3 regions of the Brevibacillus sp. HB1.3 genome follow, and region 1 is predicted to be linked to each of the others. Evidence: riboswitches for the same ligand, from Rfam matches in the RefSeq annotation. Region 1 holds a riboswitch; each other region holds the start of a gene.

Region 1 (5,806 bases):
ATAAGAGGGGAATGACGGTTACGTGGTTCGTAATGCCGATCGTCAGCATCATCACCATAATGGCTTGACCAATCCCGATTTTTCCGTCCACTTTCATGAAAGACTAATCCCCCTGTGCGTGGTGGTGCTGTTAGGATTTGCCTGCTTACTTGGAAATATGTATCACGTATAAAGGTTACATCCTCCCGAAAAAGTATGGTATTCTACTATGAGGTAAAAAGGTAGAAACGGAGTAAGGAGTGCAGCCGATGTATCAGCTCATAAGAAAATATCTGTTCCAGCAAGATGCGGAAGAGATTCATGAAAAGACAATTGGTGCCTTAAGGCTGGTGGAGGATTCTGCTCCAGGCAAAAGCATCCTGAAGATGATCTATCAGGTAAAAGACCAGCGGTTGGAGAACAAGCTGTGGGGAATGACGTTTCCGAATCCAGTCGGACTTGCAGCGGGTTTTGATAAAAATGCAGAAGTCTATCATGCGTTGGGTGCTCTTGGTTTTGGGTTTGTGGAAATCGGGACATTGACGCCGCAGGGGCAGCCAGGCAATCCAAAGCCCCGATTGTTCCGATTGCCGGAACATCAAGCTGTCATTAACCGGATGGGCTTCAACAATCACGGTGCGTATCTGGCTTCCCAGCATTTGGTCGATTACGCATACTCAGATGTTCCGATTGGGATTAACATTGGGAAAAACAAAGTAACGCCGAATGAAGAAGCGGCCGTCGATTATAGCAAATGTATGGACATGCTCTATGCATACGGTCACTATTTCGTGATTAACATCAGCTCTCCGAATACCCCGAATCTTCGTGACTTGCAGGAAACGGAGAGCTTGCGTCATTTAGTGCGTGCAGTAAAAGAAAAGGCAACTGAAATGGAAGGGCGTTCCATCAAGAAAAAGCCGATTTTGCTAAAAGTAGCGCCAGACATGTCGGATGAGCACATGCGCGATGTTGTTCATGCTGCTGTAGAAGAAGGCATTTCCGGAATTATTGCTACCAATACGACACTGTCACGCGAGGCCGTTTCCGGACATCGATTTGCTGAGGAAGCGGGCGGACTGAGCGGAAGACCTCTTACAGAGCGTTCCACAGCTTGGGTGAAGGAGATTTATCAAGAAGTAGGAGACAAGGTACCAATCATCGGTGTCGGCGGTATTTATAATGGGGAAGACGCCTACGCGAAAATCCGGGCAGGAGCCAGTCTTGTTCAGGTGTACACGGGGATGATTTATCAGGGCCCAGGTATTGCCAAGCAAATCAACAAAAAACTGCTCAAGCTCATGCAACGAGATGGTTTTAAACATATTAGTGAAGTAATTGGCGTAGACGCAAAAGAATAGATAGAACAAAGTACGCATAGGTAGATGGTTCCGTTTGTAGTGGGTCATCTACTTATGCGTTTTCGCTTATATTCTTCCGATTTATGTAGTGATCCGGTATAATGATGTGGGACAAACATGAATTGTCAGTCAATTGTATATAGTCGGCGTTAGGTGCCTTTATGTGACACATAAAGGGTAACAGGGAATCGGGTGAAAGTCCCGAGCGGTCCCGCCACTGTAACCAGGGAGCTCTCTTTGAGAAGGAAACCACTCATCTTCGTATGGGGAAGGACAAGGAGCGCATAGATCTGGAAGCCAGGAGACCTACCTAGTAGCCACACCCACAGAACCTTCGCGGAAAGGAGCGGTGAATACGAGGCAATGAGGCTGTCTAATCAGTCTGTTGTTTTGTGTGCACATCTCGTCCACTGATGGATGGGATTTTTTTGTTTGGAGGAAAGAATGAAAGTCAGTGAAGGAGGATAAACATGAATCGATCTCGTCTCGTATCTACTTGTTTGATGATCGCGGGCTTTGTCTTGTATTTTTTGCTCAATGAACCTGAGACAGGACATGCGATGCACATCATGGAAGGGTATTTGCCATTATCCTGGGCCTTATTTTGGTGGGCTGTGTTCTTGCCATTCTTTATTCTTGGGATTCGCTCGATTAACAAGATTGTAAAAGAACATCCCGAGATGAAGCTCCTTATTGGCGTTGCAGGAGCATTTGCATTTGTTTTATCTGCACTGAAAATCCCTTCGGTTACAGGCAGCAGCTCTCACCCGACTGGAACGGGCCTTGGCGCGATTATGTTTGGGCCTTTTGCGATGTCTGTGTTAGGGAGTATGGTGCTCTTGTTTCAAGCCTTGCTTTTGGCGCATGGAGGTTTGACTACACTAGGGGCAAATGCTGTATCCATGGCAGTGGTAGGACCCATGGTGGCATACGGAATCTATCGGTTGATTATGAAAGTGGCCGGAAGTCAGCGTCTGGCGGTTTTTGCGGCGGCGGCTTTGGCTGATCTCGCTACCTATGTGGTGACTTCGCTTCAACTGGCACTCGCATTTCCAGCTGAATCTGGCGGAGTGTTGGCCTCATTTGCCAAATTCGCAGGAATTTTTGCGTTCACGCAAGTACCGCTCGCTATTAGTGAAGGTCTGTTGACCGTTCTTGTTTGGAACTGGTTGTTATCTTATAACGCAAAAGAGCTTACACAGCTTCGTTTGCTCAAACGGGAGGAATCGCTGTGAAAAAAGGATGGAACTGGCTTTTACTCTTGGGGGTAATCGTACTGGCTACTGTCCCGCTATTGCTGGTGCAAGACTCGGAATTTGGCGGCGCAGACGGCGTGGCAGAGGAAGCGATCAAGGAAATCGCTCCGAACTACGAACCTTGGTTTCAACCGCTGATAGAACCGCCAGGGGGAGAGACGGAGAGTCTATTGTTTGCGGTGCAGGCGGCGTTGGGAGCGGGAGTGGTTGGCTACGCCGTGGGCTTGTACAAAGGTCGGTTGGATAAACGGAAAAAATGAACGGGTTGCAGCTTGATTCTCTCTCTTATCAAAACAGGCTAAAACATCTGCCGCCAGCTCATAAGCTATTGCTGGCGAGTGCAATGCTACTGCTCGTCCTGGTGGGACATGTATGGATGCAGATGGCGGTCGTGGTTTGGATGACGGTATGGGTAGTGGTGTATGCTCGTATTCCTGTCCGTATCTACTGTGCCTTTATGATCGTGTCACTCTCGTTTTTCGCGGCGGGGCTCCCTGCTCTATTAATTGAAGGGGCGAGAGCAGGAGGAGTTCAGGTCCAGGTTGCGGCAGCATGGGAATTCGGTTCGTATGTGCTCTATGTGCCGATGTCCTCTTTCAGTAAAGTTTGGATCTTATTTTGGCGGACCATGGCGAGCTTATCTTGCTTTGCTTTCCTTTTGTTTACCGTGCCGTTTGCCGAAATCTTGCAGGTGCTTCGCCGGCTTCATATGCCTGTTCTTGTGACTGACTTATTAATGATCATGTATCGGTTTATTTTTGTGTTGGTAACGATTTCTCACCAGCTCTGGATTGCCCAACGTTCGCGCGGAGGTCATCGCGGCTTCCGGGCGACACTTCGGGATGCAGGGGTTCTCGTTGCGCAATTGTTTGTCAGAGCGATGCGTAAATACGAAGCGCTGCACAAAGGAATGGCGGCAAGAGGCTTCGGGGAGAGCATGCAGGTGCTTTCGTTTCATACCCATGCCCGCTCGCGCCGCTATGAGTGGGAAGCAATCGCAGGCTGTATACTGCTGGTGCTGCTTGAGTGGTGGACAGGAGGTTGGCGGTTATGACATCACGATTGTTGGAGTTCATCGATTTGCAGTACACGTATCCGGGAGGGCGGGAACCAGTCCTGTCAGGGCTGTCCTTATGGATTCCAGAGGGGAAAAAATGTGTTCTTTTGGGGCGGAATGGCTGTGGGAAGTCGACCCTGTTCTTGCATGGAAACGGGATCATCGAGCCACAGCAGGGACAGGTGCTGTGGAAGGGGAAACCGCTTGTCTACAAACGGGCCGCATTGCAAGAGATGACGCAAAAGGTTGGCTTGGTCTTTCAAGATCCCGAGCATCAGTTGATCGCAAGCACAGTCGCGGAAGATATATCTTACGGTTTATGCAATCAGAAGCTGCCTGTGGACGTAATCCGGGCCAAAGTAGAAAAGGTGCTGGATGCATTCGGGTTAAAAGAGCTGGCAGAAGTTCCGATTCATCATTTGAGCCTGGGACAAAAACGACGACTGGCACTCGCAGGGGTCATGGTCATGGAGCCAGAGCTTTTGCTATTGGACGAGCCTACTGCGTATCTGGATCGCTATCAGACCAAAAATTTGCTGAGGGAGCTCGATGCCATTCACCGGCAAGGAACGACTGTTTTGATGGCAACTCACGATATGGATATTGCGTTTGAATGGGCCGAGTGGATTTGCATCATGGATGAAGGCAGGCTTGTGTTCGCAGGAGATCCGCAGGAGGCATTGGAAAACAGAGACATGCTGGAAAGCCTTCATCTGGGTATGCCGTTGCTCGTTGATGTGTGGGAGGCACTGCCTGAGCAGTGGAAGCGAGAGTTGGGCGGAAATATTCCACGTTCGGTCGACGAGCTGAGAAAAATGCTCAGTGTTCAGCGGGTGTGGTGAATGGAGTGGGCGCTTTCGGGTAAGCTAACCCCAAAAAGCCATGGAGGTACGCAGTATGGAACATGACTCTGTCTCAAGTTCATCTGTCCCGAATCATCAGGAAAAAGGAATCCCTCGCCAAGTGAAGGATGAACTGATGTATCAAGTGTTGGAGAAAGACATGACCACCGCTGAACAGGAAAAGAGAATAAAGGATGATTACCTAAAAGGAAAGGCGTAAATTTGCGCCAAGAAGCCCTTCTCGCCACATAGAGGCGCGGAGGGCTTTTTTACATGGAATGATCCCCGTACCCACCCTCGTCTGTCAGACAAAATCAACACACGGTAGTTACAATACCAAGTACGCATTACTCATGTCACATTACTGGGCGTTTTATGTGAGAGAGGGATTTGAACCCTCAAGGTTGCCCCTCGACCCGACCAATGAGTTTTCAACATTAACCCTGTTGAATGGGGACGTGTTCGCCTTTTGCCGACAGACTACCGACTTCCATGTCTCTTGCGTCAGGTTTCTTGCAGCTCCGTTAACCAGTTGAATTGTTGAATGCTTGCATCCAGTTCCCGGTACTGCTTGGACAGCTCGTCGACTTGCTTTTGCAACTGGGCAATATTAACAGTCGAGCAAATCTTGACCTCCGAACGGCTGTAGCGATCATGCTTGACTGTAGCTGCCTGGATTAGGTCGGCTAGCTCATTGCGTTTTGAACCGAGAACATCACGTTTGGTTAACGCATCGGAGAGCGTCATTGTTTCGTTAAAGCGGCAAGACGCATTGGTTCGATTGATTTGCTGAACAATACGCTCGAGCTGGTCAAACAACTGATACAGCTCAGATAAGAGATCGTCAGGATTTTCTGGAGGCTGTTCACCTTCCTGGACCTTTGCGCTGCGGTGCAAGCGGTCCCCCAACTGTTCGATTCGCTTTTGACAATCGGCACGAATGATTAACGCTTCCGCGAGTTTCACAACCGTAACCCCCTAAACCAATCTGATAGTTTATACGCTTGTTTGTTTGGTTAGTTGTGGTGAAAAAAATAAAATATGGTAAAAAATGATTTTCGCTGGAAAGGTAAGAAGATTTGTACGAATCTTGTAGGGATATGTCCATTCATCACGAATAACGTAAAGAAGGCACTTACTTACAATGGGAGAAGTGATGAGGTTGTGATTTCAACTTTGAATAAGACGCTATGCGTTCAGCAACTCGTAGAAAAATTAAGAGACAAGCAGCTTCTTCATGTACCAATCGCTGATCTTCGAGAATCCAATAAAGTGTTATATGAATACGTCAATCAGCTCAATGACTCGATT
Region 2 (3,253 bases), on a different contig from region 1:
ATCTGAGTCCTTGACTAATGAGGACTGGCAAAACGGACGAGTGATTTTCGTTGGCAAATTCGTTAAAGGAAGCCTTAATTTGGCCCTTACCCATGGAGGACAAACGTTCGATCATCGCCAGCGATTTTTCTTTGACCAAGAATCGCCCATCGTTTTCCAACTCGCCGATCGTCAGGAGCGCATGGACGTCGAGGTCATCTGTCAGCAGGCTCGGCAATTGACTCTCCTTCGCAAGCAGCACACTCTCATTCCAGTGGATAGAGGGACTACCGGCAATATACCGCTGGAACGCGTGTGGTCTCGACAGAAGCACATGCAAGACAAATAAGCCGCCTAGCGAATGTCCCAAAATCGCTTGCTGCGTCCGATCGATGGGGAAGTCGTTTTCGATGCTAGGCTTGAGCTCCTCCTCTAAAAAGGTGAGGAACTGCTCGGCTCCCCCCATCCGTGGCCACTCGGCTCCTTTTGGGCTGCCAGGAAGCTCTGAGGCGGGAACTTCATACGTGTAATCATAGAAACGGGCAGGATGGTATGGGTCGTCTGTTGGATAGCCAATCCCGACGACGATAGCAGGATACACGCCAGTTCGTTCAGGGCCACGTGATTGTATCCGTATCGCTTCGGTCATAGTGGCAAAAACAGAGTTGCCATCTAGCAAATATATGACGGGAAAGCCTGATTCCGGAGGGGGATCGGCAGGTGTACTTACGAAAATGTGATACTCACGCTCTTGATAAGTCATGATTCTACGGTAGGAACGAGGTATGACGACAGGTTGATAGTCGGTGCTTTTCATGAGGGCGAATCTCCAATCTCTCCAAGGCTAACCAACACACACAAAATCTATTATATGAACGAGAACCAGAGATTGGCAATAGCCGAAAAAGGAGAATAGTTAGTTTTCGAAAAGAGCCCATACTGAGCTTGACTCCTACGATATATTGAGGTAAAGTAAGTTTTACCAACTACATATTGATGCGGTAAGGTGTTTACCAGCCAGATTTGGTAGACTTAATAGGGAAGTCGGTGAGAATCCGACGCGGTCCCGCCACTGTAATGAGAGAGTTCCATTTGCGAAAGAAGGCCACTGATCATGAAGGATCGGGAAGGCGAAAGTGGAGCGATGATCCAAAAGCCAGGAGACCTGCCTAACCGCTTGCACTGTTTACCCTACGGGAGATAGGGAAGTGTTCGAGCGCTCAATTCGCATTGGCGAATTGCTAGATGGAAGTCATCACGCGCATTCGGCATGTAAACGTCGGATGCGCTTTTACTTTGGCTAAATAACGTACATACAGAGTAAAAATAGTAAGGATAGGATGAGGGACATGCTAATCGCTTATGATTCAAAAACAGGAAACGTGCGACGATTCGTCAACAAAATTAATTTGCCACATGTGGAAATTGATCAAGATATGGTGCTGGACGAGCCATTCATTTTGATCACATACACGACGGGATTCGGACAAGTGCCGGACAAGGTGGCGACGTTCCTGAAGCGAAATCATGTCCATCTGCGCGGGGTATCTGCCAGTGGCAACCGCAACTGGGGAACCAGCTTTGCCAAAAGTGCGGATACGATCGCGAGCCAATATGGTGTTCCGGTGATTTCTAAATTCGAACTGTCCGGTACCGGCCGTGACGTGGAACAATTTACGAGTGGGGTGGCAGCAATTGCGGCATATTGAATTGAACAACGAACTGATGCAGCGTGGCAACGACGGATTTTATCAACTGGAAAAGGATCGGGAAGCGGTTGCGGTCTTCATGGAAGAAGTGCAGTCCAACACGATGACTTTTGGCAGTGTCAAAGAACGCATGGACTATTTGATCGAGAATGACTTCTATGAAAACGTCTATGAAACATACACGGTTGAGCAGGTTGATGAAGTTTTCCGTTTGGCCTATGACGTCGATTTTCAATTTGCTTCGTATATGGCTATCTCCAAATTTTATAAAGATTACGCTTTGAAAACGAACGATAAATCGATGTACTTGGAGCAGTATCCAGACCGGGTGGCCGTTGTGGCACTGTCCCTTGGACAAGGTGACTTTGAGCTCGCCAAGCGTTTAACGGTCTCCATGATGGATCAACGCTTGCAGCCGGCGACGCCAACCTTCCTGAACGCAGGCAAAAGCCGCCGGGGAGAAATGGTTTCCTGCTTCTTGCTCGAAATGGATGATTCACTGAATTCCATTAACTTTATTTTGGGAACTTGTATGCAGCTATCCAAAATTGGCGGCGGTGTAGCCGTGAACCTGTCCAAGCTTCGCGGACGAGGAGAGCCGATCAAAGGCGTCGAGGGCGCGGCAAAAGGTGTCATGCCGGTTCTCAAGTTGTTGGAAGATGCATTTTCCTACGCGGATCAAATGGGGCAACGCAAAGGCTCAGGTGCAGCGTACTACAACATCTTCGGCTGGGATATCAACGAGTTTCTCGATTGCAAAAAAATCAATGCGGATGAAAAAGCCCGCATCAAAACGTTGTCCATCGGCCTGATCGTACCAAACGTGTTCTACAAGCTGGCTGAGGAAAACAAACCATTGACTGTGTTTGCTCCGTACTCCGTGTACAAAGAATACGGTGTGCATCTGGATGATATGGACCTCGATGAGATGTACGAGGAGCTCTTGGCAAACGAACGCATTAAGAAAAAGACCGTAATGAGCGCACGCGAGATGTTGACCAAAATCGCGATGATCCAAATGGAATCGGGCTATCCGTACATCATGAACAAAACGAATGCGAACAACAACCATGCGCTGAAAGATCTCGGTTCGGTAAAAATGTCCAACCTGTGCACGGAAATCTTCCAGCTACAGGAGACTTCGACGATTACCAATTACGGCGAGATGGATATCATTCGTCGCGATATTAGCTGCAATCTGGCATCGCTCAATATTGTCAACGTGATGGAACGCAAAATGATCCGTGAATCCGTCCACGAAGGAATCGAAGCCATTACAGCCGTGAGTGACATGACGCGCGTAGAAAACGCTCCAGGCGTTCAAAAGGCCAACCGCGAGCTGCACTCCGTAGGTCTCGGTGCGATGAATCTGAACGGCTATCTGGCAAAGAACAGAATCGTTTACGAAAGTGAAGAAGCAAAAGATTTCGCCCGTACGTTCTTCATGATGATGAACTTCTACTCCTTGGAAAAAAGTATGGAAATTGCCAAGGAAACAGGCAAGACCTTCTTGGGCTTTGAACAATCGGAATATGCAAAAGGCACTTATTTTAACAAGTACGTGA
Region 3 (5,806 bases), on a different contig from region 1:
CCTACAGTTGTAAGATTAAAGTACGAACAATACTATAAATAGAAGCCTATTAATCATAGTATTAAAAGTAACAGGATTAGGCGGAGGGATGAGATGAACATCGATAAGGACAAACGAAAAGAATTGGGGTTGTTTTTAAAATCGCGGCGTTCCCGGCTTTCTCCAGAGCAATTTGGTTTGTCCAAAGGTCCAAGAAGGAAGGTTCAAGGCTTACGGAGAGAAGAATTAGCGCAGATTGCTGGGATCGGGCTTACGTGGTATACATGGCTGGAGCAGGGAAAAGACATTCAAGTGTCGGCCCAGGTGCTTGATAGTCTTGTATCAGTAATGAAGCTCGATACTGAGGAGCGAAATCATTTGTTTATGCTCGCCCACGGGAAACTGCCTGTTGAACAAACAACCTCATTCGAGGCAGGAATTACAAAGATCATGCAAAACTTCATGAACGATTTCGAAATGTGTCCGGCTTATGCAACGGATCAGCGGTGGGATATATTGATGTGGAATAAAGCTTCACAGTTGGTATTCGGGGATTTTGAAAAAATGAATAAGAAAGAACGTAACGCAGTTTGGCGATGTTTCGCGTCAACCGACTATCGAAAACTTATTGATGATTGGGAAAGCCACGCCAAACGGCTTCTAGGGCAATTTCGTTCTACCAGTACACCGTTCGTCGGGGAGGATTGGTTTAAAGAGCTCGTCGGCGAACTGATGGAACTCAGTCCTGAATTCAGAGAATGGTGGCCGCGTTACGATATACAGGGTACTCCCATCGGGACAAAACAGATCAATCATCCGACTGCGGGTACGATGACGATGGAGCATATAACATTTCGAGTATACGATGCGCCCGAGTTGAAATTAACCATTTATCGCCCTTTAAAAGAGAACGATTCAGTTAAAAAAATGAACCTCTTGATGAACGGTGGGTAAAGTCTGTGCCTTCTGTACAGTACCACGCACGTTATCGGTCGCTACATTCAGTCAACGAGCGGTCAAGGTAAAATTTTGAAAAAGAAAGATGCCTCCGGTGACCTGTTGCAACCAAGCTCACCAGAGGCATCTATTCGTTATAGCGGTGATATTGTTCCCCCTTACATCTCTACCTTCCGCTTCCTTCTCAATACATGGCGTTCCTTCGCTTTTTCATACTGTATGCGCTCTTCTTCTGTATCAGGAATGACACCAGGAACGATCGTCGGCTTTCCTTGATCATCGAGGGCAATCATCGTCAGATACGCGCGTGCTGTCATGCGCTTTTCCCCGGTCAACAAGTTCTCCGCTTCCACTCTCACGAATACTTCCATCGATGTCTTATGGGTCCAGGTCACATATGCCTCCAGGTTGATCGCTTCCCCTGTCTTGATTGGCGCGAGAAAATCGAAGGAATCGCTGGATGCAGTGACAACAGGCTTACGGCAATGTCGCATAGCTGCGATGCAGGCGATTTTATCTACATAGGCCATGACTTTCCCGCCGAAAATGGTATGGTGGTGATTGGTATCCGGTGGCAAGACGAGATCAGTCAAAAAGGTTCTCGATTGTTGGATCGGTCGTGCTTCTGTCATCATTTGAGTGGCCCCTCTCATCGCGTTCACCTTCCCGACTGAGCTGTCAAACGATTCCGAATCGCCTTCGTTGCCGCAACCATGTTTCGTAATGACTGAACGGTTTCTTCTCTTCCTCTCGTCTTCAGCCCGCAATCCGGGTTTATCCAGAATTGATCCGGTGGAAGTACTTGTACGCCTCGTGCTACCATATCTTCCATTTCTGAAACAGCTGGAACTCGGGGGCTATGGATATCATATACGCCGAGCCCGATGCCTTTATCATACGTACCTGTTTCGAATACAGACACGAGCTCTCCGTGGCTACGTGAGGTTTCAATCGAGATCACATCGGCATCGAGTTCGCTGATGACGTCCATGAAATCATGGAATTCGCAATAGCACATATGTGTATGAATCTGGGTGCTCGGCGCAACAGTGGAAGTCGCTAGACGAAACGCTCTGACAGCCCATTCAAGATAAGCAGCTTGCTCTTCTTTTTTGAGCGGAAGTCCTTCGCGCAGCGCTGGTTCATCGACTTGAATCATGAGAATCCCCGCTTCTTCCAAGGCTTCTACTTCTTTTCGCAATGCCAACGCGATTTGTTCGCACACTTCTTGTCTGGAGACATCGACTCGAGCGAACGACCAATTCAGAATCGTTGCTGGGCCCGTTAACATCCCCTTCATTGGTTTGGCGGTCAATGATTTTGCATACACACTTTCCTTGACCGTCATTGGTCCCACAAACTCCACATCTCCGTAAATAACAGGTGGCTTCACGCAGCGCGAGCCATATGACTGTACCCAGCCGTTTTTCGTGAACAAAAAGCCATCGAGCTTTTCGCCAAAATACTCAACCATATCTGTTCGTTCGAACTCACCATGGACCAGGACATCCAGACCGAGCTCTTCTTGTATTTTGACCCATTCCTTGATTTGCGCCTGTATGAAAGCGTCGTATTGCTCCACTGTCCAGTTCCCTTTTTTAAACTGCTGTCGGGCTTGACGAACCTCTGCCGTCTGCGGGAAGCTTCCGATTGTGGTCGTTGGCAACAGCGGCAGCTTCCACGTATTTTGTTGAATCTCTCGACGTTCGAGATAAGGAACACTTCTTTCAAGTTTGGCAGCAGCGATTTGACGTAAAGCATTCTTCACTTCTAGACGATTCCTCGCTGGAGATAATGCGAGCTTCAGCAAGTCCGCTTCATTTTGAGCGATCTCTTTTGAAATGACGTACTTACCATATCGGAATCCTTGGACTAAAAGCTGTACTTCCCCTAGTTTTTCGTCGGAAAACGCCAATGCAGACACGACTTCCTCTGGCAATTCGCTCTCTGCTTCAACTGTTACAGGCACGTGCAACAAACTGCTAGACGGCTGAAGCCACAGCTTTTCGAGTGGAACGATCTCAGAAATTTCATTGACCAGCTCCCATTTCTCCTCAATGGACGCACGCCATATGTTACGACCGTCGATGATTCCCGCTGCGAGAATCTTGTCTGCTGGAAACCCGTGTGTTTTCAGATGAGTCAAATTGCGCTTCGCTCCGTGTACAAAATCAAGACCGATTCCTTTTACCGGTAAGGAAACTAGCTCCTTGTACCAATCCACCGCTTCAAAATAGGTTTGCAGCATGCATTGTAGATGAGGTAGTGCTTGACCGATTTGCGTATAGATACGCTTGATGATGGCGCGTTCTTGCTCAGAAACATCCAGTACAAATGCAGGCTCATCGATTTGCACCCATTCCACGCCGTGCAGCTCTAACTCCCGGAGAACGTCTATGTAGAGCGGAACGAGTTGATCCACGACGATCTCAAATTCGTTTTTCTCATATCCTTTAGACAATTTGACAAACGTATACGGGCCTACAATAACAGGCTTTCCGATGATGCCATACTTTTCTTTGGCCTCCAAATAGGCCTGGAGAGGCTTGTTCTCGGTTATGGCTGGTTGTCTTTCACCGAACTCCGGGACGATGTAATGGTAGTTCGTGTTAAACCATTTCGTCATTTCGCTGGCGACAGCTTCCTTCGAACCGCGAGCCATGGCGAAGTATGTGGCTAATGAAACCGGGCCTTCCTTGTATTCATAACGCTTGGGGACCATTCCAAACATCACAGCCATGTCCAGCATGTGATCGTAGTACGTAAAGTCACCCACAGGGATCAGCTCGACCCCTTTTTCCTGTTGACGCAACAGGTTTTGGTGTCGGATTTGCTCCATTTGCTGTACCAGGCTTGCCTCATCGATGGTGCCTGCCCAAAACGCTTCCAATGCCTTTTTCCACTCGCGGTTCTTCCCGATCCGTGGATATCCCAAATTGCTGCTTTTCATGAGCTTCCTCTCCATTCTTCATTCGATCTTGACTTGAATCCGCCCAATAAAAAAGGCATCTCCAACGATCAAAAAGAACGTTAGAAATGCCAAATAAGCACTGAGATCACAGCATCCTAACACCTCCCTATCTCCCGTAGGTTAAGCAGTGTCGTCGAAACAGGCAGGTCTCCTGACTTTGGGATCATCATCTGCACATGCCTTCCCAATCCGTTTGGATCAGTGGCTAATAAATGTGCCGACTCCCCTCATACAGTGGCGGGACCGTGTCGGATTCTCACCGACTTCCCTTTTCATCCTTGGTCGATTTTGATAACCAAAGAACCTGTTCCCACTCCTATGAAATTATCATGGTTCTGTGAAGTGCCCCAGAAAACGAGCAGGGCAGCATACTGTTCATACAGTAACACAGAATCCATTTTTTGTCATACTAAAATCTAAAATCATCGTCGGTCAACGGCTCAACGTTTAACGTACGGACATAACCATTTCCTTTTTTCGAGAAGAAGTCATGCTGCTTCGTCTGCGTGCGAATGCCGTTCAGCACGATTGGGTTCACTTCTTCCTCCGGGAAGAGCGGGTCCAGCCCCAGATTCATCAATGCCTTGTTCGCGTTGTAGCGCACGTAGGCATGAACCTCGTCAGCCAATCCGATTTCGGTATACAACGAAGTCGTATAGGCCTCTTCATTTTCTTGCAGCTCATGCAAAAGGGCATACAGTTCCTCTTTTGCTGCGGTCTGCTCGACCACACTCAGACCTTGATAAACTTCCTGCGCGAGAACGCCGACATAGAGTCCGTGGATGCTCTCGTCACGAACAATCAGGTCGATAATTTCCCCGCTGCTTGTCATCTTTCCTTGACCCGCCAAATAGAGCGGATAGAAGAAGCCGCTGTAAAACAGATAGCTTTCCAGGAAGACGGACGCTACCATCGCCATGTACAAGTCTTTCGGTTTCTCAATTTCTTGATAGCGTTTGGAGATGAGGGCCGCTTTCTTTTGCAGATGTGGATTGTTTTCTACCCACGAAAAAATACCGTCAATCTCCTCTGTCGATGCCAGCGTTGTAAAAATACTGCTGTACGATTTGGCATGGATTTGCTCCATCATGCCCATGAATGCGAGAACCGCTTTTCTTTGCAGTCCATCGACATGCTCCATGATCTTCGGCATCCCTACTCCGCCTTGAATCGTATCCAGCAAGGTGAGACCGCCCAATACTTTTTTATACGTATCCCGTTCAGTCGCACTGAGCTCCATCCAGGCCATCTTGTCATCTGACAACGGAATCTCATCATCCGTCCAAAACTGCATGATGTTTTGATTCCAAAACGTCATCGTAAAATCGTCGTCCGGCCTGTTCCAATTGACTGCTTTCATATGGCGTTCCTCTTCTCTTTTTGCTTGATGCTTTTTCTTTTATAATCGCGTTCACTAAACAGCGCAGCTAATGCACTCTTCTACAGTCAAATGCTTCGTCCGCGTATAGTAGAGCGACTTCAGACCTTTTTTCGCTGCGTAAATATAATAGCGAGCCAGTTCTCTGGTTGAAATGTTGCTGTTCACGTGCAGCACAGTCGAAATTCCTTGGTCGATGTGCTCTTGAATTTCCGCAATCAGATCAATCACTTTGAATTGGTCGATCACATACGCCGATTTGTAGTAAAAATAGTTTTCCTGAGACAAGTACGGCATCGGGTAATACGTCGTAGAGTTGGCATACGTTCTCGTTTCGATATGCTCAACAATCGGCATCACGCTAGAAGTCGCATTCTGAATGTAGGAAATGCTCTGTGTCGGTGCAATCGCCAAACGGTACGCATGATAAACGCCATGCTTTTGCACCTTTTGCTGTAGATCCGCCCAATCCGCTGGCGTCGGAATGTGCATTCCTTCAAAGAGAAGCTTTGCTTTTTCCG

Evidence for each region. A riboswitch is a leader RNA that binds a small molecule or an ion and turns the genes downstream of it on or off. The one in region 1 is predicted to bind cobalamin.
Region 2: it holds a riboswitch for cobalamin, as region 1 does, so the genes downstream of both, nrdI (class Ib ribonucleoside-diphosphate reductase assembly flavoprotein NrdI) here and HPY31_RS14605 (energy-coupling factor ABC transporter permease) in region 1, are expected to answer to the same signal.
Region 3: it holds a riboswitch for cobalamin, as region 1 does, so the genes downstream of both, metE (5-methyltetrahydropteroyltriglutamate--homocysteine S-methyltransferase) here and HPY31_RS14605 (energy-coupling factor ABC transporter permease) in region 1, are expected to answer to the same signal.

What each region holds. Positions count from the first base shown of each region.
Region 1 covers NZ_JABMIT010000005.1:345,741-351,546, reverse strand. Annotated here, with positions in the region: gene HPY31_RS14615 (GerAB/ArcD/ProY family transporter) at 1-97, opposite strand, end outside; gene HPY31_RS14610 (quinone-dependent dihydroorotate dehydrogenase) at 249-1,340, shown strand; cobalamin riboswitch at 1,475-1,668, shown strand; gene HPY31_RS14605 (energy-coupling factor ABC transporter permease) at 1,811-2,575, shown strand; gene HPY31_RS14600 (energy-coupling factor ABC transporter substrate-binding protein) at 2,572-2,856, shown strand; gene cbiQ (cobalt ECF transporter T component CbiQ) at 2,853-3,650, shown strand; gene HPY31_RS14590 (energy-coupling factor ABC transporter ATP-binding protein) at 3,647-4,495, shown strand; gene HPY31_RS14585 (hypothetical protein) at 4,551-4,715, shown strand; gene HPY31_RS14580 (DIP1984 family protein) at 5,000-5,461, opposite strand; gene HPY31_RS14575 (hypothetical protein) at 5,660-5,806, shown strand, end outside.
Region 2 covers NZ_JABMIT010000001.1:997,409-1,000,661, reverse strand. Annotated here, with positions in the region: gene HPY31_RS04710 (alpha/beta hydrolase) at 1-796, opposite strand, end outside; cobalamin riboswitch at 967-1,166, shown strand; gene nrdI (class Ib ribonucleoside-diphosphate reductase assembly flavoprotein NrdI) at 1,329-1,688, shown strand; gene nrdE (class 1b ribonucleoside-diphosphate reductase subunit alpha) at 1,675-3,253, shown strand, end outside.
Region 3 covers NZ_JABMIT010000001.1:991,582-997,387, forward strand. Annotated here, with positions in the region: gene HPY31_RS04680 (helix-turn-helix transcriptional regulator) at 94-933, shown strand; gene HPY31_RS04685 (acyl-CoA thioesterase) at 1,095-1,571, opposite strand; gene metE (5-methyltetrahydropteroyltriglutamate--homocysteine S-methyltransferase) at 1,595-3,886, opposite strand; cobalamin riboswitch at 4,032-4,230, opposite strand; gene nrdF (class 1b ribonucleoside-diphosphate reductase subunit beta) at 4,317-5,267, opposite strand; gene nrdE (class 1b ribonucleoside-diphosphate reductase subunit alpha) at 5,322-5,806, opposite strand, start outside.